One region of the Streptomyces sp. P6-2-1 genome, then DNA from elsewhere that is predicted to be linked to it. Evidence: riboswitches for the same ligand, from Rfam matches in the RefSeq annotation. Region 1 holds a riboswitch; each other region holds the start of a gene.

Region 1 (8,942 bases):
CCGGATCTTGCCCGCCCGCACCAGCTCGTCGAGCGCCGTCAGGAACTCCCCGACCTCGACCGACTCGTCGTCGTAGTGCGTGTAGTAGAGGTCGATGTAGTCGCTCTGGAGGCGGCGCAGGGAGTCCTCCACGGCGGCCTTGACCGTCGCGGCACGCAGCCCCTTGTGCGCGGGCAGCGCGCCGCCCTTCGTCGCGATGACGACCTCGGAGCGGTTGCCGCGCGCCTTCATCCACTCGCCGATGATGCGCTCGGACTCGCCGCCCTCGTTGCCCGGCACCCAGTGGCTGTAGGCATCGGCGGTGTCGACGAAGTTGCCGCCGGCCTGCGTGTAGCCGTCGAGGACGGCGAAGGAGGTGTCACGGTCGGCCGACCAGCCGAAGACGTTGCCACCGAGGGAGAGGGGGAAGACCTCGATGTCGGAAGCACCGAGGGAGCGGAGAGAAGTCATGAGGCCATTCAACGCCTGAAGGCGCCAGGAAATTCCCGGCGCGACGGACGGTGCCCGCCGCGCCGGGAAATGTCAGCGAACTGCCGGTCGAGCGTCAGGGAACTGCCGGTCAGGCGGCAGTGAACTGCCATTCCCCTGCCAAGGAACTGCCAGTCGTACGTCAGGGGACTGCCGAGCGCCCTCGCGGCTCAGGGCTGCTGGCCGTGGTCCTGGAGCCACGGCAGCGGGTCGACCGCCGCGCCTCCCGCCGGGTGGACCTCCAGGTGGAGGTGGGGCCCTGTCACGTTGCCGGTCGCTCCGACGCGGCCGATGACCTCACCCGTCGTCACCTTCTGACCGACACTGACCGAGATCGACGACTGGTGGCAGTACCACAGCTCCGTACCGTCGTCGAGGACGAGCACGGTGCGGTAGCCGTACGCGCCCGACCAGCCCGCCTCCTGGACGGTCGCCGTGTGGATCGCCTTGAGCGGCGTACCGGTCGGCGCGGCGAAGTCGAGCCCCGTGTGGTGCCCGGACGACCACATCGAGCCGCCGTCGCCGAAGTGCGAGGTGAGGGTGTAGGAGGCGACCGGGAGGGTGTAGCTGCGGGCGAGTTCCGCGAGGCGCTCCGCCTCGGCCTTCGCCTTCGCCTCGGCCTTCGCCTCGGCCTCCGCCTTGGCCTTCGCCGCCGCTTCCTTCTTCGCCTGCTCGTCGGCTGCCTTCTTCTGTGCCTGCGCGGCGTTGTCGGCCGCGGTCTGCGCCGCGACCGCCTCGGCCTGCTCGCGGGCGGCACGGTCCGCGCTGTCGGCCTGGTTCTCGGCCTGCGCGAGGATACGGGCGCGCAGTGCCTCGCCCGCGTCGGTCGTGCCCTGCTCGCGGTCGGTGTCGGTGAGCCCGGCGTTGGTGAGTGGCGCCGCGGCCGGGTTCGCGGCGAGCTGCTCGGGGGTGTCGCCCTTGGCGTCCGCGACGAGCGAGCCGATTCCCGGAAGTGACTCGGCGTCGGGCAGAACCTGCTTGAGCTGCCCGGTCACCTCCGTGACCTTGTCCGGCAGCGAGAGCTTGACCGGCGGCTTCTCCTGCGCCGATGCGATACCCCCCGCGCCGACCGCGGCAAGCACACCGACCCCGAGGACCGTCGAGCTGCGGGCGAGTCCGCCCCGCTGCTTGGCGACACGGTGCCGACCACGCACGGACCCGAGTGAGTCCTCGGTCGGGTTCCACTCGCCGACCGGTTCCTCAGCACCCTCGCCGTACCCGCCGAAACCGGCCGAGCCCGGGTAGACGTCCGCCGGGGCGGGGTGGCCCGCGGGGTGCGCGTACGCGGCAGGGGCGGGGGCGGCGTCGGTCCCGTACGACGGAGCGGGAGCGGACCCGTACGACTGCGGGGGGACGGACCCGTACGACGGAGTGGGGACGGCGGCCCCGTACGGCGCGCCGGAAGTGTGTGCCGGGGGCTGGGCCGGCAGGGAACCGCCGGGAGTGAGCGTGCCGGTGGGGAAGGCGCTGGGGCCGGGGGCAGGCGGGTTGGACGCCACGAAGGCGACTCTCCTTTCCTTCCTTCTCGCCTACCGGGTTAGCTGACGGGTTCGGAGCAGGAAGGTCTCCTACGGGCACCCGAGCGGGCACCCGATTCACCCCGGAGGAGTGGTTCCCCGGTTCCCTCGCGGGATTCGGCGCACGCGCGCGGAGCCGACGCTCTCGCCGACTGGGACGACCGCGCTGCGTTATCGAACGTTAATAGACCGGCGGGGGTGATTCCAAGCCGTTCCCGATGATCCTTTACGGTCACCACCAGCGGCTAAACGGACATGTAGCGAGCGATCCGGACGAGTTGACCCGCTCATCCTCCAGGCTGTGAACCTGATGGTGCGTCAGTTGTTATCGAATGACTCACGCGGGGTGACAGGCCCCTGCCCCCCGCTCGCACCGCCCACTCCGCCCACTCCGCCCACTCCGCCCGCTCCGCCCGCGTCGCTCGCACTGGTCGCCCCGGCCGCGTCCGCCGCGCCAGGGGTCTGGGCCTCGGCCTCGGGGCGGCGGACGGCGAGCAGGGCCATGTCGTCCGTCGTGGCGCCACCGGTGTACCGCCTGACCTCCTCCGTGAGTGTGGTCAGGAGGGCGCGCGGGTGCGGGAAGACGCGGCCGCTGAGGCGCGCGACGGGGTCGTAGAAGCGACCGCGCGCGTCGCGGGCCTCGGAGAGACCATCGGTGTAGAGGAGGAGGGTCGCGCCGGGCGGGAAGTCGATGATCTCGGCGCGGTCGGGCCAGGCGCCGAGTTCGCCCATGCCGAGCGGGAGGGCGTGCTCGCCGGGGGTCAGGACGTGGAGCCGGCCGTCGCGTTCGAGGAGCAACGGTTCGGTGTGGCCGCGGTTGACGAGCCGCAGTTCGGCGGCGCCGCGCGGGACCTCGGCGAGTACGGCGGTCGTGAAGCCCTCGAAGGCGTCGAGCGCGCGGCGCCGCAGACCCTCGCGGGCGAGCGCGCGTTCGAGCCGCTGCGCGACGCCCTCGACCGTCGGCTCCTGCTCCGCGGCCTCGCGAAAGGCCCCGATGACGACGGAGACCGCCTCGACCGCGCCGAGCCCCTTGCCGCGCACGTCCCCGAGCACCATCCGGACGCCGTACGGGGTGTCCTGCACCGCGTAGAGGTCGCCGCCGATGAAGGCGTCGGCCTCGGCGGCCTCGTACTGCGCGGCGACGTCGAGCCCGCCGATCCGCTCGGCCGGGACGGGCAGCACGGCGCGTTGCGCGACGGCTGCGACGTTCTGCATCGAGGCGAGGCGACGGTCGCCGCGGCGGATGAGGGCATTGATCAGCACGGCGAGCGCGGCGACAGTGAGCACCGTGGTCAGCTCGATGAGGAAGGCCCCGGTGGGCAACCGGCCCCGAATGACCTCCAAGAGGATCTCCCCGAGCGCCGCGAGCCCGCCGACCCCCGCGGTGACCCGCGACGAGGCGAAGGGTGCGGCGACGAGCGGCCCGGCGGCGAAGAACGGCGCCCCGGTGAACGTCGCGGGCGCGAACAACCCGAAGACGAATCCGGAAGCCACCAGCACCAGCGGCAACACCCGTACCACCACGCGCACCCAGGCCTCCCGCCGCGCCCACGCGGCGGCGAGCTGAGCATGCTGCCGCGGACGACGCCGGGGCGGCGGCGGAACGGGCTTGTAGTCCTGGCGGGGCGGGGTGTCCCAGGAGGTGGGCGAGGTGGCGGGCGTGGGGTCGGTGGGGTCGGTGGGAGCTGGGGCTCCGGGGGGCGCGGGGTCGGCATCGGCGTCGGGAGAGGCATCGGGGGACGGCTGGGTGTCGGCGGCGTCGGCGGGGGCCGGCACGTCGGTGGGCGAGGGCCCGGGGCCGCGTGGTGCGGAGGGAGGCGAGTCGGAGCCGGTACGGGCGGGAGGCGCCCCCTCCGTACCGGTACGGGGCGAGGCCGCCGCCTTCGGGTCCGGGCGAGCGGGGTCCGTCCCCGGAGCCGTCTCGTCAGGCCCCGCGTGCTCCTGGGCGGTCCCGCCGGGGTCCGCGTGCTCCTGGGCGGTTCCGCCGGGCCCGGGCCCGGTGCGCTCCGGCGTACTCGGCTGGGGGCGGGCCGTCTGGGGCGAGCCAGGCGTGGGGTGTTCGGGGCGTGGCGGATTGTCGCCCTCGGCCGGCCCCGTTCCTCGCTGCCCCAAGGCTCGCCTCCCGCTGGCCGTGCGCGCGCCCGCGCCCCTTGTACGTACGTACTGCTTCCAGGGTCGCGCCGGGCGGGAGGTGCCGCGACTCGGGGACGGCCGGGCGGGGCGTCGTCCTACGGCATGCCGAAGGCCCCGGCGCCTTGGGGGCGCCGGGGCCTTCGTGCTGAGTAGCGGGGACAGGATTTGAACCTGCGACCTCTGGGTTATGAGCCCAGCGAGCTACCGAGCTGCTCCACCCCGCGTCGGTAAACACAACTCTACACCCTTCCCGGGGTGCTCCGCGCCACCGTTGTTCACAGGGGCACGAGGGTGATGTCCGTGGCCTTCACGCTCGCCCAGACGGGGGTCCCCTCGCGAAGGCCGAGGTCGGCGGCGGCCTCGGGGGTGATCTCGGCGATGAGCGCGGGGCAGTCGGGGCCGGAGAGCAGGACGCGGAGACGGCTGCCGAGGGCGGTGATCTCTGTGACGGCGCAGGCATAGGTATTACGGGGGCTGCCGGCCGGGCGGCTCGGGTGAAGGGCCACGGACTCGGGGGCGATGACGGCGAGCGCGGGGGTGCCGGGCGGTGGCGCCGGGGCGTCGACCGGGGGTGCGACGACGAGGTGGCCGCCGGCTTCGGGGGCGAGTCCGTCGGGGGTGAGGGTGCCGGGCCAGGCGTTGCGGCCGAGCATGCGGGCGACCCAGGCGGAACGGGGGCGGCGCGCGACCTCGGCGGGCGGCGCGTCCTGCACCGTACGGCCCGCGTCGAGCACGAGAACGCGATCGGCGAGCGAGACCGCCTCGACGGGATCGTGCGTGACGAGCAGGCAGACGCCGCCGAACCCGTCGAGGTGGCGGCGCAGCGCGTGCCGTACCTGCGCGCGGGTGGTCTGGTCGAGCGCGGCGAGGGGCTCGTCGAGGAGGAGCAGGCGGGGGCGGACGGCGAGGGCGCGCGCGAGCGCGACGCGTTGCGCCTGGCCGCCGGAGAGCTGGGCGGGGCGGCGGTGGGCGAGGTGCCCGACGCCGAGCCTGTCGAGGTGCGCGCGAGCCGTGCGGCGGGCCTCTGCGCGAGGGACACCGTGGGCGCGGAGTCCGTAGGCGGTGTTGGCGAGCGCGCTGAGGTGAGGGAAGAGCGCCCCGTCCTGCGGCACCCAGGCGACGCCGCGCCGGTGCGGGGGCAGGGCCGTGACGTCGTCGGCGCCGAGGCGGAGTTCGGCGTGGGCGCGCGGGGTGAGGCCGAGGAGGGCCCGTAGGAGCGTCGTCTTGCCGGCTCCGTTGCGGCCCACGACAGCGACGGTGGTCCCGGGGTCCGCGTCGAGGTCGAGGTTCGTGTAGCCGCTCAGGGTCGCGTGCAGCGCGTAAGTGGGGGTGGGGTCATGGGCCTCCTCTGTGGTGTCGCGGGCCTCGTCGGGTGCGAGGTCCTCGTCGTACGTGGGGGAAGCGGGTCCCTCGCCGGGCCGGGGGCGCGGCTGCTCGGCAAGGGATCGCTTGCCGGCACCTTTCCCACTGAGATCTCCCCGACCCCTTTCAGGCGTTTCTTCACTCCTACGGGTGAAGTCGCCGCTTTGTTCGGCTTTGCGGGCACCCAGGGAGGGGTCCGGGACGTCTTCTTCTGCGACGGCGGCGGAACGGGAGCGGGTGGTGCGGGTGTCGGGGGCGGCTCCGGTCCAGCGCCCGCGCAGGCCGACGAGGACGGCCATCGCGATGGCGAGGAGCAACAAGGAGACGGAGGTGGCGGCTTCCGGGGAGTCCTGGAGGAGGAGGTAGACCTGGAGCGGGAGCGTTTGGGTGGTGCCGGGGAGGTTTCCGGCGAAGGTGATGGTGGCGCCGAACTCGCCGAGGGCGCGGGCCCAGGTGAGGGCGGCTCCGGCGGCGAGGCCGGGAGCGACGAGGGGGAGGGTGACGGTACGGAAGACGCGCAGCGGGGAGGCGCCGAGCGAGGCGGCGGTCTCCTCGTAGCCGGGGCGGAGTCCGGCGAGGGTGCCTTCCAGGCTGATGACGAGGAAGGGCATGGAGACGAAGGCGGCGGCGAGCACGGCGCCGGAGGTGTGGAAGGGCAGGACGATCCCGAAGGTGTCCTCCAGCCACGGCCCGAGCAGCCCGCGCCGCCCGAAGCCGAGCAGCAGCGCGACACCGCCGACGGTGGGGGGCAGCACCATCGGCAGCAGCACGAGAGAGCGGACGAGCGCCTTGCCGGGGAAGTCGGTGCGGGCGAGGAGCCAGGCGAGGGGCACACCGAAGAGAAGGGAGAGTCCGAGGGCACCGAGCGAGACGAGGAGCGAGAGGCGGAGGGCGGTGAGCGTCTCGGGGCTGGTGAGGTGGGTACCGAGCTGACTCCACGACGTGCGGGCCAGCACGCCGAGGAGTGGGATCAGAAGGAGGGCGACACCAAGCAGAGCGGGTACGACGAGGGCGAGCGGGGCACGGCGACGAGGGTGCGCCAGGCGACGGCGGGGGTACGGGGCAAGGCCGTGCGGGGCGCGGGGGTGCGGGGCACGGCGACCGGGGCGCGGCGCGCGACCGGCGGGACGCGGGGCGGAGGTGAGGCGGGGGCGCGGGGGCGGAGTTCGGGGTGAGTCCTCGGAGGCGTCAGGGGCGTCGGTGGCGCCAGGGGCTGGGGACGCGATCGGGTCGCTGGGCGTGCTGGAGCCACTGGACGCGCCCGCACCGCCGGGCGCACCGGAGTAGGCGGGCGCGGCGGCGCTCCTGGCCTCGGCGTGCTCTCCGAAGGCGTCAGGGAGCCGGCACTCGGCTGGGGCACCGGAGCCACTGGCGCTCGGCCTGTCGGGGTCGGCGGAGCCGGGCCTGTCGGGGTCGGCGGAGCCGGGCCTGTCGGGGTCGGCGGAGCCGGGCTTGCCGAGGCGGCCGGACGTGCCGGAGTCCGTCCGAGCACCGGAGTCCGTCCGGGCGCCGGAGTTTCCGGCGGGCTGGGGGTCGGAGGGTTCCCGGTCGGCGGGGTTCCTGGGCGTTCCGGAGTCCCCCGGTACCCCGGGCCGCGCAGGCGCTGCTGGACCTTCCGACGCCCTCGGCGTCTCCGGCCCCCCAGAGCCTCCCGGCACCTCCTCCGGGCGTCCCTGCTGCCCGGGGCCACCCCCGTCTTCGCGGCCTCCAGCACCCCCCGCGCCCCCCAGACCCCCCAGACCTCCGGACAGCTTGGACGCTCCCGTCGAAGACTCCGGCTCCACCGCTCCGGTCGCGCCCGCCGGACCCGCCGCCTCGGCCGTGCCCACAGCCTCGGACGTACCGTCCCCGGGGGCCGTACCTTCCCCGGGGGCCGTACCCTCCCCGGCCTCTGAACCCGCTGCTCCCGCCGTCCCGGACCCGTCTGCGGGGCGGCCCGGCTCCGCGCGGTCGGCAGCAGGGTTTCCGGGCGCCTGGGCCGGGCGGCGGGGTGGGGTGGGTTCGTTCTGGCTGGGGTGGGAGGCGGGGGTTGTCACGGCTGCTGGAAGCCCGCCTTCTGGAGGATGTCCTGGGCCTCACTGCCGGAGAGCCAGGTGAGGAAGTCGGCGGTGGCCTCGGCGTGCTTGGAGCCCTTGAGGGCGGCGGCGGGGTAGGAGGCGACGGCGTTCTGGGCGTCGGGGATGTCGATGGCGTCGACCTTGTCGGGGACGGTCGCGGCGTCGGTCTTGTAGACGATGCCGGCGTCGGCCTCGCCGAGCTGGACCTTGCTCAGGACGGCGCGGACGTTCGGCTCCTCGGAGACGGCATTGACCTTGAGGTGCTGCTTGTCGAGGACCTGGCGGGAGTAGTTGCCCACCGGTACCTCCTTCGCTGCGAGCACGACCTTGAGCTTGGGGTCGGTGAGGTCCTTGAGGTTCTCGACCTTCTCCGGGTTGCCGTCGCCGACGGCAATGACGAGGCGGTTCTTGGCGATGACGGCGGGGGTGTCCGTCTCGCCCTTGAGGCCGTCCATCGTCTTGGTGTCGGCGGTGACGATGGCGTCGGCGGGAGCGCCCTGGCGGACCTGGGCGGCGAGTTCCTGGGACCCGGCGAAGGAGAACTTCAGGGTGATGCCGGGGTGTTCCTTCTCGTACGTCTTCTTCGCCTCGCCGAAGACGTCGGTGAGCGAGGAGGCGGCGAGGACGGTGAGGTCGGCCTTCTCGGACTCCTTGACGTCCTTGGCGCTGGAGGAGCTGGTGGAGCCGGGGTCGCGCTTCTCCGCGGTCTCGTGGTCGTCACCGCAGGCGGCGAGGGCGCCGACGAGGAGGGCGGAGGCGAAGACCCCGGTCGTGGCGCGCCGCAGGGTACGGGCGGTGGGCAGCGAGGACATGGCGATGGGCTCCTGACGGTGGGGGCGGAAGGGAGGGACGGAGGAAGGGAGGGAACGGGTGGTCCCTGGGCCGGGTCGCCCCGGCCCGGCCCAGGTGGGTCGGGTCAGGTCGGGCAACCGGATGGGCCGGATCGATCGGGGTCAGTGGCGGTCCACGTGCACGTTCGTGGACTTGACGCGCGCGGTGGCTTCCATGCCGACCTCCAGTCCCAGCTCCTCGACGGCCTCGCGGGTCAGCAGGGAGACCAGGCGGTGCGGTCCGGCCTGGATCTCGACCTGGGCGGCGACGTCCCCGAGGCGGACGGCGGTGACGATGCCGGGGAAGGCGTTGCGCACGGAGGTGTACGGTTCCTCGTCCTCCCCACCTCCTCCGCTCTGGCCGACCTCGACGCACAGTGCGGCGAGGTCCCGCCCCGCGATGAGCCGACGGCCGGAGTCGTCCCTGTGGGTGGCGACCCGCCCGGCATCGGCCCAGCGTCGTGCGGTGTCGGGGCTGACCCCGAGCAGCCGCGCCGCGCGGCCAATTGTGTAGGACTGCATGTGCGGAAAACTAGGGTGCCTGGGCTCGCAAGTGCAAGATCGAAGGGATTATC
Region 2 (8,942 bases), 1.9 Mb from region 1:
GCCCTCCGCCTCCAGCGTCCGCAGCGCCTCCCGCACCGGCACCCGCGAAACCCCGTATCTCCGCGCGAGCAATTCCTCCGTGAGCCGGCTCCCCCGCTCGAACACGCCCGAGACGATATCGTCCCTGATCGCCGTGCATACCGAGTGCGCGGGAATGCTCATGACCCGACCTCCGCATTAATCACCGCGAAACGCCGCCGTTGGACGTCCGCGAGGTGACTCCATTAGAGCAGTGACTCTATGAGAACAGCGAAGAATTCCTCACGGCAGGGCGCATTCCCCGGATATCCTCGGGCCCCGGTGCGCTGTTTACGGCGGGTTCGGGGTGGAAAGGGCGGGGTGTGCGGTCCCGGGCGGTGGAGCCCGGCCCGTACGCGGAATACCGAAAGCCCCCGGGGAGCCGAGGGCTTTCGGAGGGGACCGCGGCGCGGCGTCGGGGACATGCCGCGGGCGGGACCCCCGGGCGGCTCAGATGTCGACGCCGTGGCCGCGCAGGTAGGCGAGCGGGTCCATGTCGGAGCCGTACTCGGGGCTCGTACGGGCCTCGAAGTGCAGGTGGGGCCCCGTGACGTTGCCCGTCGCGCCCGAGACGGCGATCTGCTGACCTGCGGTCACCGACTGCCCGACCACGACGGTCGCGGCGCTGAGGTGCCCGTACTGCGTGTACGTCCCGTCGTGCATACGGAGCACGACCTCGTTCCCGTACGCGCCGCCCCAGTCGACCTTGACGACCGTCCCGGCCCCGACCGCGTGGACGGTCGTGCCGCTCGCCGCGTGGAAGTCGATGCCGGTGTGGCTGCCGGAGGACCACAGCGAGCTGCTGGCGTGGTAGCCGGTGGAGACGTACGAGCCCGGGATCGGCAGGACGAAGGTGTTGAGGCGCTTGCGTTCGGCGGCCCGTGCGGCGCGCTCCTTCGCGGCCTTCTTCCGCTCGGCCTCGCGCTTCGCCTTCGCGGCCTCCTTGCTCGCCTCGGCGGCGGCCTTCGCCTCGGCGGCCTCCCGCTCGGCCGCCGCGTGCACGAGGGAGGCCTGCGTGGCGATCTCCTCGGCGACGCTGTCGAAGCCGATGACGCGGGTGAGGCCGGTGTCGGGGCCCTCGTGGCTCGCTGCGTGCGCGGGCGCGGCGAGGGTGCCGACGACGGAACCGGTCGTGAGCGCGGCGAGCCCTGCCACCCTGACACCGGTACGGGACGTTGCGGCGGCAGGACGACGGTGCCTGCCCGTGGGGCGCGTGAACGCCATGAAGCGGCTGTTCCTTTCCTTCCCTCTCGCCTACCGGGTTAGCTGACGGGTTCGGAGCAGGAAGGTCTCCTACGGCCACCGGCGGACGGCGCCCGATTCACCCCTGGGACACATGGGTCCCCGGCTCCCGGGTACGAGCCCCGGAACTCGGCGAAGGCCGTCCGCTGCCGCGGGTGCGGCGCATACCTGACGAACAGCCGGAGTGACGCTAAGCGGGACAAGACTTCCGCAACAAACGGAACCGCGCCTTTGTTGCTCATGCCACACCCCAGACAGGCCGCCATGCACCCAATCCGGACACAGACATGGTCGATATTCGGACAGCGATGCACTCGTTTTCAGACACGCGGGAGTCCTTGTCCGGACAAAGACGCCCAGCCGGTCGTACGGAATCACCCCGGCCCCACCGCCCCGAGGCCCCTGACCGCCCTTCACGGCCGGCGGACCACCGGACATGAGCAGCCGTCACCCGCCCGGTGCCGCATGCGCCGGACGGCCCGCGCGACCGGTCGTACGGGGCCACCCCTGCCTCCCTCGTACGGGGCCGCCGACCCCGGCCCGGCCACCGGCCGCGCACCCCGCCGGAGACTCAGCCACCCCCGAGGGACCGCGCCACGAGCGGCAGCGGGCGAGCCCGGTGGCGGGCGAGCCCGGTGGCGGGCGAGCCCGGTGGCGCTGAAGGCGTCGGTGTCGGAAGCCGGACATGGTGAAGCCGTGCCGGGTGCGGGGAGACCTCCGAGGTCCGGTCGGCCCCGGCGGCGCCGACTGCCTCGTGCAGCGCGCCGAGGTCCTCGGGCGTCAGATCGCCCTCCGCGTGGCCGAGATGAACCTGCCCGGTGAGCGCGGCACAGACACGGGGCCCTGCCGCCCCCACGGGAGCTGCGACGGCGGCGACGGCGGCCACCTTCGCCAGGGTGCGGCGAGGAAGGCGAGGTAGGCGGGGAAGGCTGGGTAGGCGTCCGCGTCCCTGCGGGCGCGTTCGGCGGTGTGCGCCTCGACGAGAGGCATCACCCGGGCGACGGCCGGCGCCTCGCCCTCTCCCCCGATGTACGCGGGGAGTGCGGTCACGGGACGGGCCCGTGCCGGTGAACTGGGCGGGCACGAGCACGTGAGTGCCCGCGCCCGCCCAGTTCACCGGCGAGGTCCCGCAGTACGAGCCGGAGGCCGAAGCCGTCCGGGTGCAGGAGCACCCCGGGGTGCCGCTCCCCGTACGCGGAAAAGGCCGCGACAGGCTTCGGCGTAGCCGTCCTCGGTCGCGATGGTCAGCGTCTTGGCGGGCATGAACTCTCCTGTCGTGGTTGATGTGCCGAAGCTGCGATCACCACGACGGAGGGCGGAGAGCGGACGGCGGCCCCGGAGCCGTGACGGCGTACCGGAGAACGCGGCCGGAGAACGCGGCCGGTGAGGGCGCCCGGGAGAGCGTGCCCACGGCGGCACCGGGAGACTCCCGGGTCGCGGGGGCACGCGACCGGTCCGCCGAGGCTCACGTCCGAACCGCGTCCCGGCGGCACGAGGCGGCGACAGGCCCCCCGCGACGGGCGTGAGCACCGGCCCCGGCGACGGGCGTGAGCACCGGCCCCGGCGACGGGCGTGAGCACCGGCCCGCGCGACGGGCGTCAGTACGGGGCCCTTGCGGCAGGCGGCCGTTCCTGGTCCGCTGCCGACCGCTCGGCCCGCCGTCCCGGCCCGCCCGGCACTCAGGAGGACACCGGGTCACCGATCCATGCGTGGCCCGAGGCCGTCCCGGTCGTCATGCCGCGGAGCCAGCCCGACCGCCGTGCCGCGGCGTCCGGTTCAGCGGCTTTGCGTCCCTCCCCGCACCACTCCCCGCTCTGCCAGGGACGTCGGCGGAGTCGCGTACGACCACGCCCCGCCCTTCCGTCCTCCACCGGGCAGGGCACCCGCGCGGGACAGCGCCCCGGCTCGTCGGCCGGAATCCCCCGGCCGCGCCGCCCGCGCCCACCCGGCCTCCTCACCGGACCGGCCGGACCGCGCCGCCCGGCCGGCCCCCGTGGAGGATTCAGCCCTGCACCACCGTCACCTCCCCGATCCCCAGCTCCCGCACCGGCTCCGCGATCTGCGCCGCGTCGCCGACCAGGACCGTGACGAGGCGGTCCGCCGGGAAGGCGTTCACGACGGCGGCCGTGGCCTCCACCGTGCCCGTCTCGGCGAGGCGGCGGTAGAAGGCCGCCTGGAAGTCGTCCGGGAGCTGCTGCTCGACCTGATCGGCAAGCGTCCCCGCGACGGCGGCGGCGGTCTCGTACTTGAGCGGCGCGACGCCCACGAGGTTCTGTTCGGCCGTCTCGCGCTCCGCGTCGGTGAGCCCGCCCGCCGCGAGGTCGCGCAGCACCTTCCACAGGTCGGCGAGCGCGGGCCCGGTGGACTCGGTGTCGACCGAGCCGCTGATGGCGAGGAGCGCGGCCCCCGGCGCGAGCCCCGTGCCCTCGGCCGGGCTCCCGGAGCGCAGCACCTGCCCGAAGGCCCTTACACCGTAGGTGTAGCCCTTCTCCTCGCGCAGCACGCGGTCCAGACGCGAGGTCAGCGTCCCGCCGAGGCAGTAGGTGCCGAGCACCTGCGCCGCCCACACCTGGTCGTGCCTGTCGGGGCCCGTACGGCCGATGAGGAGCTGCGTCTGCACGGACCCGGGGCGGTCGACGATGTAGACGCGCCCGGTGTCGTCCGAGGTGATCGGGCTCATGGGCGGCGAAGCGGGGCCCGAGCCCGTCCACGTGCCGAGGCTCTCGGCGAGCAGCGCGTCGAGGTCGGCACCCGCGAAGTCGCCGACGACGACCACGGTGGCCGTGGCCGGGTGCACGTACCGCTCGTACAGCTCCCGCACGGCCTTCGCGTCGATCGCCTCGACGGTCTCCGCCGTGCCCTGCCGGGGGCGGGAGATGCGGCTGTCCGCGGGGAAGAGCTGCTTGAACAGCTCCTTGGCCGCCCGACGGGCCGGGTTGGCGGCCTCGTGCGGGATCTCGTCGAGCCTGTTCCGGACCAAGCGCTCGATCTCGGACTCGGCGAAGGCCGGGGCGCGCAGGGCCTCGGCGAGCAGGTCGAGGCCCTTGGCCAGGCGCGAGACCGGCACTTCGAGCGAGAGCCGGAGTCCCGGGTGGTCCGCGTGCGCGTCGAGGGTCGCACCGCAGCGCTCCAGCTCGGCGGCGAACTCCTCGGCGGAGTGCTTGTCCGTGCCCTCGGTGAAAGCACGCGCGAGGATCGTGGCGACGCCGTCGAGGCCCTTCGGCTCGGCGTCGAGCGGAACGTCGAGCAGCACCTCCACGGCGACGAGCTGCTGGCCCGGGCGCTCGCAGCGCAGCAGGGTCAGCCCGTTGGGCAGCGCCGAGCGCTCCGGGGCGGGGAAGGCCCAGGGCTTGGCGGGGCCCGGCTGGGGGCGCGGGTGGAACTTCATGGTGCTCTGCACGGCTTCACTCACTGCTGTGCCGCCTCCTCGTCCTGGTCGGTGGCCGCTTCCTCGGCGGCGGGGGTCTGCTCGGGCGCGGTGGGTTCGTAGACGAGGACCGCGCGGTTGTCCGGGCGCAGCCGGGCGGCAGCGACCTCGCGCACCTCGTCGGCGGTGATCGCGAGGAGGCGGTCCACGGCGGTGAAGGCGAGCTGCGGGTCGCCGAAGAGCACCGCGTACCGGCACAGCTGGTCGGCGCGGCCGGCGACGGTGTCGAGCTGGTCGAGCCACTCGCGCTCCAGCTGGGCCTGGGCGCGCTCCATCTCCTCCGCCGTCGGCCCCTGTTCGGCGAAGCGGGCCAGCTCCTCGTCCACGGCCGTCTCGATCGCGGGGATCTCGACGTCCGCGCTCGTCTTGACGTCGAGCCAGCCGAGCGAGGGCGCCCCCGCGAGGCGCAGCATCCCGAAACCGGCGGCGACGGCCGAACGGTCGCGGCGCACGAGGCGGTTGTAGAGCCGCGAGGACTCGCCGCCGCCGAGGATGGTGAGCGCGACGTCGGCGGCGTCGCCCGCGCGGGTCCCGTCCTCGGGGAGCCGGTAGGCGGCCATGAGCGCCCGCGAGGGGACGTCCTCGCGCACGGTCTCACGCAGCTGCCCGCCCATCACCTCGGGCAGCGCGCCGTCACGCGGCGGGCGCTTGCCGTCGTGGCCGGGGATGGAGCCGAAGTACTTCTCCACCCAGGCGAGGGTCTGCTCCGGGTCGATGTCGCCGACGACGGAGAGGACCGCGTTGTTCGGCGCGTAGTACGTGCGGAAGAAGGCGCGAGCGTCCTCCAGGGTCGCCGCGTCCAGATCCGTCATGGAGCCGATGGGGGTGTGGTGGTACGGGTGGCCCTCGGGGTAGGCGAGCGCGGTGAGCTTCTCGAAGGCGGTGCCGTAGGGCACGTTGTCGTACCGCTGACGGCGCTCGTTCTTGACCACGGCGCGCTGGTTGTCGAGGGACTCCAGGTCGAGCGCGGTGAGCAGGGAGCCCATGCGGTCGGCCTCCAGCCACAGGGCCAGTTCCAGCTGGTTCGAGGGCATGGTCTCGAAGTAGTTGGTGCGCTCGAAGCTCGTCGTGCCGTTGAGGGAGCCGCCGGCGCCCTGGACCAGCTCGAAGTGCCCGTTCCCCTTGACCTGTGCCGAGCCCTGGAACATCAGGTGCTCGAAGAGGTGCGCGAGCCCGGTGCGCCCGGCGACCTCGTGGCGCGAGCCGACGTCGTACCAGAGGCAGACGGCCGCCACCGGGGTCAGGTGGTCCTCGGAGAGGACCACGCGCAGTCCGTTGGCGAGCCGGTGCTCCGTCGCGGTCAGTCCGCCGGAACCGGCCCGCTCGGTGGCCGTGTCACTCATGGGCATGTACGTCCCTTCGTGTCGCCGAACCGCTCGTGGCCGCCGCGAGGCGCCGGGCGTGCTCGTCGCGCAGCTGTTGAGTCGGAATCGCTGTTGTCTCGTCGCGCTGTCACTCTATGCAACCGCACCGACGAGCGGGGAAGTTCCCGCCCCCGGAGTTCATTCGCCGCGGATCGGCGCAGGGGGCGCGCGACGTTGTTCGTACGCGCCCCGCGCGCCGGTCGGGTACGTACCCGCGCGCCGCTGCGGTACCTCCGGGGGAGACGGCACCGTACGGAGCGCACACGAGGCCCGCCGCGCTCCGGCACGTACGCCCCCCGGGGGAGAACACGCCGGGGCGGACGGCACCGCCTCCCGCTCACGACCGACCCGTCCCTCCTGGGGCGGAGATCAGTGACTCCGCCGGAAGTACCCCCTTGCTCCGGCTCCGTGGGCCCGCGAGGGCGTCTGCGGACGGGTCGAGGTCGGGACTGTCGGCGCGGCGGTCCACAATGGTCCGCGTCAGTACAGCCGCAGTACAGCCGATGCCGTGACGAGAACGCGAAGGAGCCGCAGCAGCGATGGCCCGCCGCAGCACGAAAACCCCGTCTCGGGGCACCTCCCGGGCCGACGAGGCAGACTTCGAGGAGAGAATCCTCGACATCGACGTCGTCGACGAGATGCAGAGCTCCTACCTGGAGTACGCGTACTCCGTGATCTACTCCCGGGCGCTCCCCGACGCCCGGGACGGGCTCAAGCCGGTGCAGCGCCGCATCGTCTACCAGATGAACGAGATGGGCCTGCGCCCCGAGCGCGGCTACGTCAAGTGCGCCCGCGTCGTCGGCGAGGTGATGGGCAAGCTCCACCCGCACGGGGACGCCTCCATCTACGACGCGCTCGTCCGCATGGCGCAGTCCTTCTCCATGCGCCTCCCGCTCGTCGACGGGCACGGCAACTTCGGCTCGCTGGGCAACGACGACCCGCCGGCCGCGATGCGGTACACCGAGTCCCGCATGGCGGACGCGGCGATGCTGATGACGGACTCGATCGACGAGAACACCGTCGACTTCGCGCCCAACTACGACGGCCAGGAACAGGAGCCCCTCACCCTTCCAGCCGCGTACCCGAACCTGCTGGTCAACGGCGCCTCCGGGATCGCCGTCGGCATGGCGACGAACATGGCGCCGCACAACCTGGGCGAGGTCGTCGCCGCCGCGCGCCACCTGATCCGGCACCCGAACGCCGATCTCGACACGCTCATGAAGTACGTGCCGGGCCCCGACCTGCCCACGGGCGGCCGCATCGTGGGCCTCGCGGGGATTCGCGACGCGTACGAGAAGGGGCGCGGCACCTTCAAGACCCGTGCCACCGTGACGGTCGAGAACGTGACGGCGCGCCGCAAGGGCCTCGTCGTGACGGAACTGCCGTTCACCGTGGGCCCCGAGAAGGTCATCGCGAAGATCAAGGACCTCGTCGGCTCGAAGAAGCTCCAGGGCATCGCCGACGTCAAGGACCTCACCGACCGCGAGCACGGACTGCGGCTCGTCATCGAGATCAAGAACGGCTTCGTGCCCGAGGCCGTACTCGAACAGCTCTACAAGCTGACGCCGATGGAGGAGTCCTTCGGCATCAACAACGTGGCCCTCGTGGACGGCCAGCCGCTCACGCTCGGCCTCAAGGAGATGCTGGAGGTCTACCTCGACCACCGCTTCTCCGTCGTACGACGGCGCAGCGAGTTCCGGCGCACGAAGCGCATGGACCGGCTGCACCTCGTGGAGGGCCTGCTCGTCGCACTCGTCGACATCGACGAGGTCATCCGCCTCATCCGCTCCAGCGAGAACTCGGCGGAGGCGAAGCGTCGCCTCATCGAGCACTTCTCGCTGAGCGAGACGCAGACGCAGTACATCCTCGACACCCCGCTGCGCCGGCTCACCAAGTTCGACCGCCTTGAACTGGAGTCCGAGCGCGACCGGCTCAACGCCGAGATCGAGGAGCTGACCGCGATCCTCGAATCGGACGCCGAGCTGCGCAAGCTCGTCTCCTCCGAACTCGCCGCCGTGGCGAAGAAGTACGGCACCCCGCGCCGCACCGTGCTCCTCGAATCGGCCGACTCCCCGGTCGCCGCGCTCCCGCTCCAGGTCGCTGACGATCCCTGCCGCGTGCTCCTCTCGTCGACCGGGGTCATCGCCCGTACGCCGGGCACCGAGCCGCTCCAGGAGGGCACGGCCAAGCGCGCCAAGCACGACGTGATCCGCTCCGCCGTGCCCGCCACGGCGCGCGGCGAGGTCGGCGCGGTCACCTCGGCGGGGCGGCTCCTGCGCATCACCGTCGTGGACCTGCCCCAGCTCGCCGAGGGCGCGGGCCCCGCGCTCGCGGGCGGGGCACCGGTGGCGGAGTTCGTCCGCCTTGAGGACGACGAGACGCTCGTGTGCCTGTGCACGCTGGACGAGTCCTCGCCCGGGCTCGCGATCGGCACGGCGCAGGGCGTCGTGAAGCGCGTCGTGCCCGATTACCCGGCCAACCGCGAGGAGCTGGAGGTCATCACGCTGCGCGAGGGCGACCGGATCGTGGGCGCCGCCGAGTTGCGCACGGGCGAGGAGGACCTCGTCTTCATCACGGACGACGCGCAACTCCTGCGTTTCCAGGCCTCCGCGGTACGTCCTCAGGGCCGCCCGGCCGGCGGGGTCGCCGGGGTCAAGCTCGCCGAGGGCGCGAAGGTGCTCTCCTTCGACGTCGTGGACCCGGCCGTGGACGCGGCGGTCTTCACGGTGGCCGGTTCGCGCGGCACGCTCGACGACTCGGTGCAGACGACGGCGAAGCTCACGCCCTTCGACCAGTTCCCACGCAAGGGCCGTGCGACCGGCGGGGTGCGCTGCCAGCGTTTCCTCAAGGGCGAGGACTGTCTCAGCTTCGCCTGGGCGGGGCCCGTCCCC
Region 3 (3,644 bases), 3.3 Mb from region 1:
CCTTGCAGCCCACCGACCTGTCCCCTCTCGCCCGTCACGTGCTCCCCGAGTTCACCGAGCGCACCAGCTACGGGACACGCACTCTTGACCCGTACTCCCGGCTCCTGGAAGGTCGGATCGTGTTCCTCGGCACGCCGCTCGACGACACGGCGGCAGCGGACCTGGCGGTACAGCTCATGCACCTCGAACACGCGGCCCCGGATCAGGACATCTCCCTCTACCTCAATTGCCCCGGCGGCAGTTTCACGGCGCTGACCGCCGTCCACGACACGGTGCGGCACCTGTCGTGCGACGTGGCGACGTACTGCCTCGGACAGGCGGTCTCGGTCGGCGCCGTCCTGCTCGCCGCCGGGGCCCCGGGCAAGCGCGCGGCCCTGCCCGGGGCGCGGATCGTGCTGCGGCAGCCCGAGTTGCCCGAGGCGATGCGCGGGCAGCCGAGCGATCTCGCCGTGTGGGCCGATGAGTTGGCGCGCGAGCGACGGACGACGGAGCGGCTGCTCGCGGCGGCCGCCGGACGGACGGAGGCCGAGGTGCACGGCGACATGGAGCGCGACCTCGTACTGACGGCGGCGGAAGCGGTGCGGTACGGGATCGTCGACGCCCTCGCGGACCGCCGCACCCCACACCCCGGGCCGAGGTGAGCGCGTGCCCCCGCCCGAACTCCCGCCGCTGCCCGCGCTGACCCGCGCCGAAGGCGCGCTCATCGACCACTACCTCGCGACCGCCGAGCTGCTCGGCCGGGTCAACCCCGCGCGCGGCGACGACACGTACGCGGCCCTGCGCGCCGCCCAGGCGCTCGTCGCCGAGGTGACGCGGCTGCGGGACGCGCTGGCGCTCATGCACGCGCGCGGCGAGACCGAACTCCACCGGGCCACGCTGGAACGGGCCTTGCGCGTCCTGGACGGGGAACGCCGGGCGGGGCGGGTCGCGATGCCGCCACCCGAAGAGGCCGGGGCGGGCGGCGGGAGCGAGGAGGGCGGCGGCCAGGAGCGCTGAGCGGAGCCCGCCCTTCCGCCGCCCCGCAGCCTGCATCCCGCATCGCATGTCCCGCGTCCCGCACCCATCCCGCACTCCGCCCCGTGTCCCGCGCCCCGGACGCCAACGCACGTGCGCACGCGCTCCCGCACGCCTCCCCCGCTCGCACGCGCGCCCGCACGCCTCCCCCGCTCGCACGCGCTCCCGCACACGCCCCGGACCGCGCCCCGCGCGGGCATGTCGCGGCGTGCAGGCGGGGCGTGAAGTCCGCGCCGGACGGCGCATTCGCCTTCCTCACCCTCCCCCCGCATGCGTTCCGCGACCACGCGTGTCCGGAGTGCGACGCGCGGCCGCCGAACGGAGGACCCCCCAATGACGTACGCCGGAGTCGGCGTCACGCCGCCCCCGGTTGCCCCGGTGGTCCGCGATCCGCTTGCCGCGCACGGCGTTCGCGCTGGTCGGGGACTCGTCCTCCGTGAGAGGAGCCGCACTTGACGGCCTTTCGCCACCCAATCGCCATACGGGTGACTAAGCTCACATAAGCCTGTTTTCATTCGGAATCCGGCGGTGTCGTGCGTCAAGATCGCTCCCGACGACAAGCCCCCGCCGCAGCGGCGGGGCGGTCCGGGCGGACGCCGAGTCCCGCCGCCGTCCGGACGCCAGGTCGACACCGAGTGGATCGGCGGGAGTGGAGGACCCGAGCACGGCGGGTCGGGCCCGGCAACGGGCACCGGTCCTTGGGGTGAAGCCGCGTGAGCGGCCGGGCATCTTCGCCAGTCCGAACCCGACAGGTCACCCTTCACAGGCGGTTGACGAAGGGTTACGCATGCTGGTGCGCAATCGAGTTCCCGTCCTGCTCTCCAGGACCGGCGCGGTATCGGTCCTCACCCTCGCCGCCGTCGGCGGCACCGTCCTCGTCCCCGGCGCATCCGGCGACGCCTCGGCGGCCGTCCGGGTCCCCACGAAGGCGCTGAAGGTCGCGGCGTCCAAGAAGGGCGCCCCCTACAGCTGGGGCGCGGCGGGCCCGCGCCGCTTCGACTGCTCGGGCCTGACGCTCTATTCGTTCAAGAAGGCGGGCAAGTCCCTGCCCCGCACCGCCCAGGCGCAGTACAACAAGACCCGGCACGTATCGGCGGGCAAGCGCACCAAGGGCGACCTGGTGTTCTTCCGCTCCGGTGGCAGTGTCTACCACGTGGGCATCTACGCCGGGGGCAACAAGATCTGGCACGCCCCCAAGACGGGAGATGTGGTCAAGCTCGAAAAGATCTGGTCGAAACAGGTCGCGTACGGACGCGTGCGGTAAGGGGCCGGGCGCGTGGGTGCCGTGGCGCGGCCTCAGCCCTCCGGTACGGCACCCTCCTCCGGCACGGCACCCGCGCGCGCGGGCCGCCAGGGCAGGGCGACCAGGACGGTCTTGCCGCCCTGCGGTGTCGGCACCACCGAGAGCCTGCCGCCGGTCTCCGCCGTGAGGTAGCGGATGATCGCGAGGCCGCGCCCGTTGTCCTGCCGTACGGCGGCGGGGAGGCGGCGCGGAGGGCGCGGGTGCGAGTCGGTGACGCCGACGCGGAGGAGTTCGTCGCGGTCGAGCGAGACGGTGACGGTGAAGAACGGGGACTGCCCGCCGGTGTGCAGGACGGCGTTGGTGACCAGTTCGGAGACGATCAGGCCCACCGACGCGGCCATGTCGTCCCGCGCGGGCAGCCCCCACTCCGCGAGGACCCCGCCGACGAACGCGCGCGCCTCGGGGACCGACGCGGCCTCGCTCGGCAGCGTGACGGAGGCTTCCTGGTGATCGGCCATGACGACCTGCCCCTTTCCACCGGGCGCCCGCACGGCGCTCCGGGTCGGTGGTTCGCGACAGCCTGCCACCCGCACGGGGCGCACTCCGGGGACTGTGCGCCACTGTCGCCCGAAGCGGTGAAGCCTGCTACGGCCGAGCGGATTCCGGGGGTGCGGGGCGGAGCGTCCGCATCGCGAAATCGCGGTGCCCCGGGCACGTACCGCCTGCTTGGCTGCTCCCATGACCGCACCTGACGACCTGCGCATACGCCACGCCGAGCCCGCCGACATCGCCTCCGTCCTCGCCTTCTGGCGCGAGGCCGCCGAAGGGACGAGCATCAGCGACGATCCCGCCGGTGTCGGGCGGCTCCTCGCACGCGACCCCGAGGCGCTGCTCCTGGCCGAGCGCGGTGGCGCGCTCGTCGGCACGGTGATCGCGGGCTTCGACGGCTGGCGCTGCTCCGCGTACCGTCTCGCCGTCCATCCCGCGCACCGCCACCAGGGCGTCGCGAGGGCCCTCCTCGCCGCGATGGAGGACCGTTTCGCCGCGCTCGGCGGCCGCCGCGTCGACGCGATGGTCCTGGAGGAGAATACGCGCGCGCACGGCACGTGGGGCGCGGCGGGGTACGTACGCGAGGAGCGGTGGCGGCGCTGGGTGAAGCCGGTGTGACCCGGCCCGGCGGCCCTCACCACCGGCCACCCCTCCCCCGCGCCGGGCCCCCTCCGCGCCGGGCCCCCTTCCCCCACCGGGCTCCCCTCCTCACCGACGGCCCCTCCCTTCACCAGTCACCAGGCCCCTCCCCCTCGCCCTTTGCTTTGCCTTTCCTTTACTCTTACGTGACTGGCCCTTTTCGATCCGCGAATCGTGGCCCTGCACGCATACGAAAGGT
Region 4 (8,942 bases), 1.0 Mb from region 1:
TCCCCGGGCCTCAGGACAGCCGAAGTCCCAGGGCGGCCGGAAACCCCTGCCACGTACGAGCGACCGTGCTTCAGCTCGCGTCGAACCGGATTCTCAACGCCCCGTAGTCGAGGACGGCGTCCTGGAGGTTCTTCAGCTTCGGGTCGAGCATCCGAAAGCCCAGAGCGCCACTGTCGAAGTGCTTCGCGAGCGGGGATGTGGCCTTGAGCCGGAAGCGGTACCGCTTCTCCCCCTTCGCGGGGATGTGCGCGGCTTCCTGAAGGAGGAGGCTCTTCGCGGGGGTCACACCCGAGGTCTCGCCGATTTCGAGCGGCCTCCAGCCGCCACCGTCGAAGTACTGGGCGACGAAGCCGGGCTCACCGTCCGTTCCGTCGCACGGCCCCTCGTTCTCCCCTCCCGCCCCCGTGCACGACAGTTCCGCCTCGAACTTCAGACCATCGAGCGGGCCGGGCAGCAGGTTGCGCACGCGGACGGCGTACTCGGACCAGGCGGAGGAGGAGAGCTGGGGCCCGTCGCCCTTGCCATCGGCCAGAATGTCGACCGGGCGCAGCGGCTGCTCCCACGTGGATTCGCCGAACTTCTTGCCCCCTTTGCGCAGGACCCCGCTCAGCTCCAGATTCTGCGCGACGTCGCTGGGCCCGAAGGCCGGGGTGATCCGCCACCAGCGCTGCCGAGTACCGACAGGCACATCCATGACAAGAGCGCCACGCAGACTGCCACCCTTGGCAGCAAGCGCGAGCCGCTTCCACGGCCCCTTCTCGCCGTCGCGATACTCGACCTTCACCGCGCTCGCCCCAGGAAGGGCCATGCCCCGCGTCCGAAGACCGAGTTCGAGCGAAGCACCCCTCACCGCACCACCACCATTCCCCGTGGTGACCCGGAGCGTCGCCGACCTCCCCTCGACCAGTTCGCCCGTACTCACTTGCAGATCCACCCGGTGAACCGACACACCCGACGAGGACGCCGTGGGCTTCCCGTCCCCATCACCGCCACCCCCACCCCCGCACGCCGTGGCGAGCAAGCAGAGCGACCCCGCGACAACCATGCCCCTGACGCGGCGACCACTCATACGCCCCACTCCCCGAAATCGACTGCCGGCCACGCGCACCACCACCACCCGCGACCCCGACCGACGCCCCGCACGCAGGCGCCGACACGGACGATACCCACCCCTCACGAACCGGAACAGCCCTGCCCTCCCAGCCCAGTTCGACGACATCGCACACGGCTCACGCGACAAGCACCGGCGCCCGTCCCCCAGGAATCGCGGGCCGCCCGCTGAGCCAACGCCGCCGGACGGGCCAGGACGACACCCGGCATCGCGGCAGCGTGTCCCGCTCCGCGACGCGCCCGCCACGCCCACCCTGCCGCGCACACCCACGCCCACGCCACGCGCACGCCCACGCGCGAGGTTTCTCGCGCGTCCCCCTACTCCCCCACCACGCTCCAGGCGATCCCGTCCAGGATGTCGTGCTCGCTCACGATCAGCCGGTCCGCCCCGACGCGTCGCATGATCGCCCGTAGGATCAGCGTGCCCGAGGTGATCACGTCCACCCTGCCGGGGTGCATGACCGGGATCGCGGCGCGGGTGGCGTGCGTCGAGGTGAGGAAGCGGGTGGTCAGGTCCTCCACCGCCTCCCGGGTCAGGGTGCTGTGGTGGATCGCCGAGGAGTCGTAGGCGGGAAGGTGCAGAGCCGCGCCTGCCAGCGTGGTCACCGTGCCCGCCAGGCCGACCAGGGTGGATGCCTCCGCGAAGGGGACCTCGGACCGCGCCTCGTCCAGGGCCGCGTCGATGTCCTTCTCGATCGCCGCGACGCGGTCCGCCGGTGGCGGGTCGATGAGGGTGCCGTCCTCCGTCGTCAGGTGGCGCTCCGTCATGCGGACGCAGCCGATGTCGACCGAGCGGGAAGCGCGGGGGGTCTTGTCGCCGAGGACGAACTCCGTCGAGCCGCCGCCGATGTCCACGACCAGGTACGTGTCTTCGCCCAGTTCGCGGGTCGCGCCCGTGAAGGAGAGGCGGGCCTCCTCGGCGCCGGTGATCACTTCCGGCTCCACGCCGAGAATTCCTCGCACGCCGTTCACGAAGTCCTCGCGGTTCGAGGCGTCCCGCGAGGCCGACGTCGCGACGAAGCGGACGTTGCCCGCGGGGACCTCGTGCGCCGCGATCGCCTCGGCGTACTGGCGGCAGGCCGCGAAGGTGCGCTCCAGGGCCTCGGGCGCCAGGCGCCCCGTACGGTCCACGCCCTGGCCCAGGCGGACGATCTCCATGCGGCGGTCGAGGTCCACGAGCGAGCCGGTCGCCGGGTCCACGTCCGCGATGAGCAGGCGGATCGAGTTGGTGCCGCAGTCCACGGCTGCCACGCGGGTCACTTCGTGTCCTCCTGGGTGCGGAGTTCCGAGCACGGCTTCTTCCGCCACCACTCAGGGAGCATCGCGAGCGCCTCGTCCCCGAGCGGGTTCACGCCCGGGCCCGCGGCGAGCGAGTGCGCGACGAGGACGTGCAGGCACTTGACGCGGTCGGGCATCCCGCCCGCGCTCGGGAAGCCGGTCAGCTCCTCGATCGCGTCGCGGCGCTCGATGTAGTCCTCGTGCGCGGCGCGGTAGGCGGCGGCGAGTTCGGGGTCGCGGCCCAGACGCTCGGTCATCTCCTTCATGACCCCGTTCGCCTCCAGCGTGCCGATCGCGGACGCCGCGCGCGGGCACGTCAGGTAGTAGAGCGTCGGGAAGGGGGTGCCGTCGGGCAGGCGCGGGGCGGTCTCGACGACGTCGGGCTCCCCGCAGGGGCAGCGGTGCGCGATGGCGCGCAGGCCGCGCGGCGGCCGGCCGAGCTGGAGCCTGAAGACCTCGACATCGGCCTCGGTGGGCGCGGTGGGCGCGGTGGTCGGCGGGGGCGTGTGCATGCGGGGCTCTCGATCGGGGACGCGGGTCGGGTACGTACGGCCGTGCCGGTGCGTACGCGGGTACGGGCTTCCAGTATCCCCGTACGGGCGAGGTGCCGGCCCGCCGCCCGCTTCGCCGCGGCGCCACCGCTCCCGCCGCCCGCTCCCGCCGCCCGCCTCCGCCGCCCGCTTCAGCGCAGCGCGGCCGCGCGGTCCGCCTCGTCGACGCCGCCGAGGAGGTTGGTGTACCAGGGGCGGGTGGCGGCGGCGTCCTGCGGCGCGGGCCCGGCGCTCGCGGCGCCGGGGACGAGAGCGGTGTAGCCGGTCTCGCCGGGCAGGACGTAGTGGAGGCGCTCGCGGATGCGCTGGCGGGCGAAGGCGGGGTCCTGCCAGCGGGCCTTCTCGTCGCGCAGCCGCTCGACGTCCTTCTGGTGGGTGCTCAGCTCACGCCGGAGGTCGGCGATCTCGTCGCGCTGGGCGATGTACTGCCGCATCGGGTACGCGAGCGCGACGATCAGCGCGCACAGGACGAGGACGAGGATCGCGGCGCGCCCGGTGAGGCGGGAGCGGCGGGCCTGGCGGCGGGACTGGGAGCGGTAGACGCGGGCCGCCGTCTGCTCGCCGAGAACGCGCAGGCGGGTCGCGGTCGAGAAGCGCTCGCCGTCGTTCTTCCGTGCCATGACGGATCTCCCCCCTCGTGCGGGTCTCGCGCGCCGTGCGCACAGGCGTACGGCACACACGCGTACGCCCCCGCACACGGTACGGGACCGGGTGCGGGGGCGTGCGGAGGCTCAGCCCTTCGTACGGGCCGGGGGTGCCGGCCCCTCGTACGGGCCCGGGTGTCAGCCCTTGAAGCGCGGGAACGCCGAGCGGCCCGCGTACACCGCCGCGTCGTCGAGGATCTCCTCGATGCGCAGCAGCTGGTTGTACTTGGCGACGCGCTCGGAGCGGGCCGGGGCGCCGCTCTTGATCTGGCCGCAGTTGGTGGCGACGGCGAGGTCGGCGATGGTGACGTCCTCGGTCTCGCCGGAGCGGTGGGACATCATGCACTTGAAACCGTTGCGCTGGGCCAGCTCGACGGCGTCCAGCGTCTCGGTGAGCGAGCCGATCTGGTTGACCTTGACGAGCAGGGCGTTCGCGGACTTCTCGTCGATGCCGCGCTGGAGGCGCTCCGGGTTGGTGACGAAGAGGTCGTCGCCGACGAGCTGGACCTTGTCGCCGAGGCGCTCGGTCACGGTGGCCCAGCCCTCCCAGTCGTCCTCGAAGAGCGGGTCCTCGATGGAGACGAGCGGGTAGGCGCCGACCAGCTCCTCGTAGTACGAGGTCATCTCGGCGGCGGTGCGGTCCTGGCCCTCGAAGCGGTACTTGCCGTCCTTGTAGAACTCGGAGGCGGCGCAGTCGAGCGCGAGCGCGACATCGCGGCCGGGCACGTAACCGGCCTCCTTGATCGCCTCGACGATGAGGTCGAGCGCGGCGCGGTTCGAGTCGAGGTTCGGAGCGAAGCCGCCCTCGTCGCCGAGGCCGGTGGACAGGCCGCGCTCCTTGAGCACCTTCTTGAGCGTGTGGTAGACCTCGGCGCCCCAGCGGACGGCCTCGGAGAACGACTCGGCGCCGATCGGCGCGATCATGAACTCCTGGATGTCCACGTTGGAGTCGGCGTGCGAACCACCGTTGAGGATGTTCATCATCGGCACCGGGAGCAGGTGCGCGTTGGGGCCGCCGAGGTAGCGGAAGAGCGGGAGGTCGCTGGCCTCGGAGGCGGCGTGCGCGACGGCGAGCGAGACGCCGAGGATGGCGTTGGCGCCGAGCGAGGACTTGTCGGGCGTGGCGTCGAGGTCGGACATCGCCTGGTCGATCAGGCGCTGCTCGGTCGCGTCGTAGCCGACCAGCTCCGGGCCGATCTGCTCGATGACGGCGAGGACGGCCTTCTCGACGCCCTTGCCCTGGTAACGGTTGGCGTCCCCGTCACGCAGTTCGATGGCTTCGAAGGCACCGGTGGACGCACCGGAGGGCACGGCGGCACGGCCTGTGCTGCCGTCGTCGAGGCCGACCTCGACCTCGACCGTGGGGTTGCCTCGGGAGTCCAGGATTTCCCGGGCTACGACGACGTCGATGGACGGCACGAGCATCTCCTTCTGGGATGTGGAGCAGGTCTGCGGGGGCCCTTGCGGGGGCTTCCGCTGCATGAGCCTAACCGGCCGGGGGGCCGGGGTCGGCCGACGCCCGGGACTCGGCCGCAATCCGTGGGACGTACCGGGTGAAGGGGGTGAAACGGGCGGGCGGATCGGGGCCGATCGGGGCATCTGAGCCGAGGGGGTGACAGGTGAGCCGAGCTGGTGAGCGGGGGTGCGCGCGGGTGAGAGGGCGGGGCGCGGGCCGGAGGGCGGGCGCACGGGCGGGCCGGTGACGGAACCGGGCGGGCGGGCCCGTACGGGCAGCCCCGCCACGCACGGGAAGCCCCGCCGCGCACGGGCGAACCCCCGCCACGCACGGGAAGCCCCGTCCTGCCCGCGCACGGGAAAAGCCCCGCCCCGCCGCGTACGGGGGAGAACGCGGCGGGGCGGGGCGGTCCCGCGAGGGGGACGAGGGGTCCCCCTGGGGGTCAGCTGAGGTGGAGCTGCTGGCCCGGGTAGATGAGGTCGGCGTCCTTGACGATGTCCTTGTTCAGCTCGAAGAGCTTGGTCCAGCCGCCCGAGACGTGGTGCTTGTAGGCGATCTCGCTGAGGCTGTCGCCCTTGACGACCTTGTACTCGCCGTCGCCCTTGGCGACGGTGATGCCGGTGTCGGTCTTGACCGTGCCGGTGGTCGACTTCGGGGTGGTGTGCTGCTGCGGGGCCTGGCGCTGCTGGCTGCGCGAGGCGCTCTGGTCGCCGGAGGAACGCTCCTGCGACTGCTGCTGGCCGCTGTTGCTGTTGCCGCCGCCCGGGTTCACGTTCGGCGAGACGCCGTCGTTGCTGAGGTTGCCGGCACCGGCGCAGGACCAGGCGCCCGGGCCCTGCATGGCGAGCAGGCGCTCGGCGGTGGCGATCTGCTGGTCCTTGGTGGCCAGGTCGGCGCGCGGGGCGTACTGGGTGCCGCCGGCGGCGGCCCAGGAGGACTGGCTGAACTGGAGGCCACCGTAGTAGCCGTTGCCCGTGTTGATGGACCAGTTGCCGCCGGACTCGCACTGGGCGACAGCGTCCCAGGTGGAGGTCGATGCGGCGGAGGCGCTGCCGGTCGCCATCAGCGGGACGGCGATCGCGGCACCGGTGACACCGGCGAACGCGACGATTCGGGTGGTACGACGGCGACGGTGCTTGGCCTTGCCGGAAAACAGCATGGAGGGTCTCCTCACCGACGCCTGCGAGGTGAGCTGTCGGGTTCGGGCCTGTGAGTTGCCCGGCCGGACGGCGGCTGCCGCCCGGCTTCACCCCTAGCCCCGGACCGGCGCCCGGTCTCCCGGGCACCGGCTGGGACGCAAACCTTGGGTCCCCCGCTCCTGCCTTCGGCGCGTGACGCGACGACTGTCCCGAAACGGGCGCCGGCAGGATTCGGCGTGACGACCGTCGGGGCCTCCCGGTGGGGAAGCGAGCACGACGTTAAGCAAGAAATCAGCGGAACTTCAAAGACGATCAGGGCGGTTGAGACTCATGTCTCACTTGACCTCTACCGGACAATAACGGACAGACATGGTCAACCGCTTGTCCGGTTATCGCCCTGAATCCGCACCAAGATCCAGGCTCTGGCCAGGGAGAATGAGGTCCGGGTCGACACCGATGATCTTCTTGTTCTGCTCGTAGAGCCCGGTCCAGCCGTCGGCGAGCTTGTGCGCCTCGGCGATGCTCCAGAGATTGTCCCCTTCGCGCACCTTGTACGAGTCCGTCTTGTCCGCCCCGTCCGCACCCTTCTGACCCTCCGTGTCCGTGGCCGCGTGGCGGCCGCCGGGGGCGGAGCGGTCGGCTCCGGAGTCGCGGTCGTCGCCGGGAGTGGCGGAGGTCTCGCCACCGGGGACGGTGGTCGACTCGGAGGGCGAGGCGGACGCGGAGGAGCCGGTGGCCCCGGAGGGGGTGCCGGAGGGCTCGGGCTTCGCGTGCTTGCCGCGGCTCTTGCCCGTACCGGCGTCCTTGCCGGTGGCGGCGTCCTTGCCGGTACCCGAGGGGCTCGCCGAGGCGTCGGCGGACGGGGTCCCGCCGGAGGCGTCGGCGTCCGGCGTCGTCGACGCGGAGGGATCGGCGCTCGCGGAGGGGGACGCACCCTCGTCCTTCTTGTCCGTCTTCTCCTTGTTGTCCGTCTTCTCCTTGTTGTCCGCCTTACCCGTCTCCTTGGCGCTCGCCGTGTCCTGCGGCGCGGGAGTGACGGGCGCCGGGGCCGCCTGGCCGTCCTGGACGGTGAGTCCCGCGGTCAGGGCGCAGCCGGGCCAGGCGGAGGGGCCCTGCGTCGCGAGGATGCGCTGCCCCACCTGTATCTGCTGGGCGGGCGTCGCCATGTCCGCGCGGGGTGCGAGGTCGAGGCCGCCGTTGGCCTCCCACTCGTCCTCGGAGAGCTGGAGACCGCCGTAGTAGTCGTTGCCGCTGTCGGCCGCCCAGTCGCCGCCCGTCTCGCACTCCACGAGACGGTCCCAGGGACCCTGGTCGGCGCTCGCGGTCCCCGCGCCGAGGAGGGGGATGGCGATGGCGGAGCCGGTGACCCCTGCCGCGACGACAAGGGCAGGGGCCTGGCGGGGGCGTCGGTGGCGACCGTTCCCGGAGAGCATGCGGTGCCTTTCGCAAGCAGCTGAGGGGGTCAGCTGGTGAGACAGATGATCCGGACGTGAACGTAGCGGGATTCGAACGCCCGTCACAAGTCGATGCAGCCTCGATCACGCAAAGATCACATTATTGACGCGTGTTCAGTTCACGAGTGCTCATATCCCTGCACAGAGGGGGTGAAACGGACGGGAAGGGTGCGGAGCCCGCGCATGATGAGGCCGCCGCGCCAGCGCAGTTGTCCCGGGTCCTCGTCGAGCGCGAGGTCGGGGAGGCGCGTGAAGAGGCGCGCGAGCGCGGTCTTTCCCTCCAGGCGGGCGAGTGGGGCGCCGAGGCAGTAGTGGATGCCGTGGCCGTAGCCGAGGTGCTGGTTGTCGCGGCGGGTGAGGTCGAGCGTGGCGGGCTCGGGGAAGCGGGCCGGGTCGTGGTCGGCGGCGGCGAGGACGACGAGGACGGGGTCGCCGGTGCGGATGCGGCGGCCCGCGAGGTCGAAGGGCTCGGTGGCGTAGCGCCAGGTGGCGAGTTCGACGGGGCCGTCGAAGCGGAGGAGTTCTTCGATGCCGGTGCTGAGGAGGGCCTCGCCGTGGTCGGGGGCGCTGGTGAGGGCTGTTCGCAGCAGGGCGCGCTGGTCCGGGTGCTGGAGGAGCGCGAACGTACCGTTCCCGATCAGGTTGACGGTCGTCTCGAAACCGGCGAAGAGAAGGATGAAGGCCATCGCCGCCGCTTCGTTCTCGGTGAGGTGCTCGCCGTCGTCCACGGCCTGGATGAGGGCCGAGATGAGGTCGTCGCCGAGGTCGCGGCGTTTCCTGTGGATGAGTTCGGCGAGGTAGCCGCGCATCCTGCCGACCGCGCGGCCCACTCCCCCGCGCGGGCCCTGCCCGTGCCGGATCATCATGCCCGCCCAGTCGCGGAAGTCGTCCTGGTCCTCGCGCGGGACGCCGAGGAGGTCGCAGATCGCGTAGATGGGGAGCGGGAAGGCGAACTCGTGGATGAGGTCCGCGCTGCCGCGCGCGGCGAAGCCGTCGATGAGCTGGTCGGTCAGCTCGGCGACGCGCGGCGCGAAGGCGGCGACGCGGCGGGGCGTGAACGCCTTCGAGACGAGGCGGCGCAGGCGGGTGTGGTCGGGCGGGTCGATGTTGAGCAGGTGGGTCATCAGCTCGGCCTTGCGCTCCCCGGGAATCCCGGTCTTCCCGCGTGCCCCCGCGCCCTCCGCGTGGTGCGCCGGGTTCTTCGAGAGCCGGGGCTCCGCGAGCGCGCGCCGCGCGTCCTCGTACCGCGTCACGAGCCACGCTTCCACGCCGCTCGGCAATCGCGTCCACGCGACGGGCTCGTGCGCGCG

The links. Region 1 has a riboswitch for cyclic di-AMP ahead of ACQYWQ_RS16180 (M23 family metallopeptidase). Riboswitches for the same ligand answer to the same signal wherever they lie in the genome.
Region 2: it holds a riboswitch for cyclic di-AMP, as region 1 does, so the genes downstream of both, ACQYWQ_RS23810 (M23 family metallopeptidase) here and ACQYWQ_RS16180 (M23 family metallopeptidase) in region 1, are expected to answer to the same signal.
Region 3: it holds a riboswitch for cyclic di-AMP, as region 1 does, so the genes downstream of both, ACQYWQ_RS02160 (C40 family peptidase) here and ACQYWQ_RS16180 (M23 family metallopeptidase) in region 1, are expected to answer to the same signal.
Region 4: it holds a riboswitch for cyclic di-AMP, as region 1 does, so the genes downstream of both, ACQYWQ_RS11755 (transglycosylase family protein) here and ACQYWQ_RS16180 (M23 family metallopeptidase) in region 1, are expected to answer to the same signal.

The regions. Positions count from the first base shown of each region.
Region 1 covers NZ_CP192513.1:3,742,620-3,751,561, reverse strand. The annotation lists gene ACQYWQ_RS16185 (aldo/keto reductase) at 1-450, opposite strand, end outside; gene ACQYWQ_RS16180 (M23 family metallopeptidase) at 639-1,967, opposite strand; cyclic di-AMP (ydaO/yuaA leader) riboswitch at 1,980-2,118, opposite strand; gene ACQYWQ_RS16175 (PP2C family protein-serine/threonine phosphatase) at 2,304-3,509, opposite strand; tRNA gene ACQYWQ_RS16170 (tRNA-Met) at 4,269-4,342, opposite strand; gene ACQYWQ_RS16165 (ABC transporter permease) at 4,394-6,475, opposite strand; gene ACQYWQ_RS16160 (hypothetical protein) at 6,398-6,655, shown strand; gene modA (molybdate ABC transporter substrate-binding protein) at 7,513-8,349, opposite strand; gene ACQYWQ_RS16150 (TOBE domain-containing protein) at 8,491-8,889, opposite strand.
Region 2 covers NZ_CP192513.1:5,599,058-5,607,999, reverse strand. The annotation lists gene ACQYWQ_RS23815 (GntR family transcriptional regulator) at 1-162, opposite strand, end outside; gene ACQYWQ_RS23810 (M23 family metallopeptidase) at 469-1,242, opposite strand; cyclic di-AMP (ydaO/yuaA leader) riboswitch at 1,255-1,405, opposite strand; gene ACQYWQ_RS23805 (hypothetical protein) at 2,041-2,310, opposite strand; gene ACQYWQ_RS23800 (M16 family metallopeptidase) at 3,263-4,648, opposite strand; gene ACQYWQ_RS23795 (M16 family metallopeptidase) at 4,669-6,036, opposite strand; gene ACQYWQ_RS23790 (DNA gyrase/topoisomerase IV subunit A) at 6,591-8,942, shown strand, end outside.
Region 3 covers NZ_CP192513.1:486,736-490,379, forward strand. The annotation lists gene ACQYWQ_RS02150 (ATP-dependent Clp protease proteolytic subunit) at 3-641, shown strand; gene ACQYWQ_RS02155 (hypothetical protein) at 646-996, shown strand; cyclic di-AMP (ydaO/yuaA leader) riboswitch at 1,634-1,798, shown strand; gene ACQYWQ_RS02160 (C40 family peptidase) at 1,802-2,278, shown strand; gene ACQYWQ_RS02165 (ATP-binding protein) at 2,311-2,775, opposite strand; gene ACQYWQ_RS02170 (GNAT family N-acetyltransferase) at 2,996-3,424, shown strand.
Region 4 covers NZ_CP192513.1:2,712,821-2,721,762, forward strand. The annotation lists gene ACQYWQ_RS11730 (hypothetical protein) at 71-808, opposite strand; gene ACQYWQ_RS11735 (exopolyphosphatase) at 1,429-2,370, opposite strand; gene ACQYWQ_RS11740 (DUF501 domain-containing protein) at 2,367-2,900, opposite strand; gene ACQYWQ_RS11745 (FtsB family cell division protein) at 3,071-3,559, opposite strand; gene eno (phosphopyruvate hydratase) at 3,722-5,008, opposite strand; gene ACQYWQ_RS11755 (transglycosylase family protein) at 5,482-6,198, opposite strand; cyclic di-AMP (ydaO/yuaA leader) riboswitch at 6,202-6,379, opposite strand; gene ACQYWQ_RS11760 (transglycosylase family protein) at 6,568-7,611, opposite strand; gene ACQYWQ_RS11765 (cytochrome P450 family protein) at 7,752-8,942, opposite strand, start outside.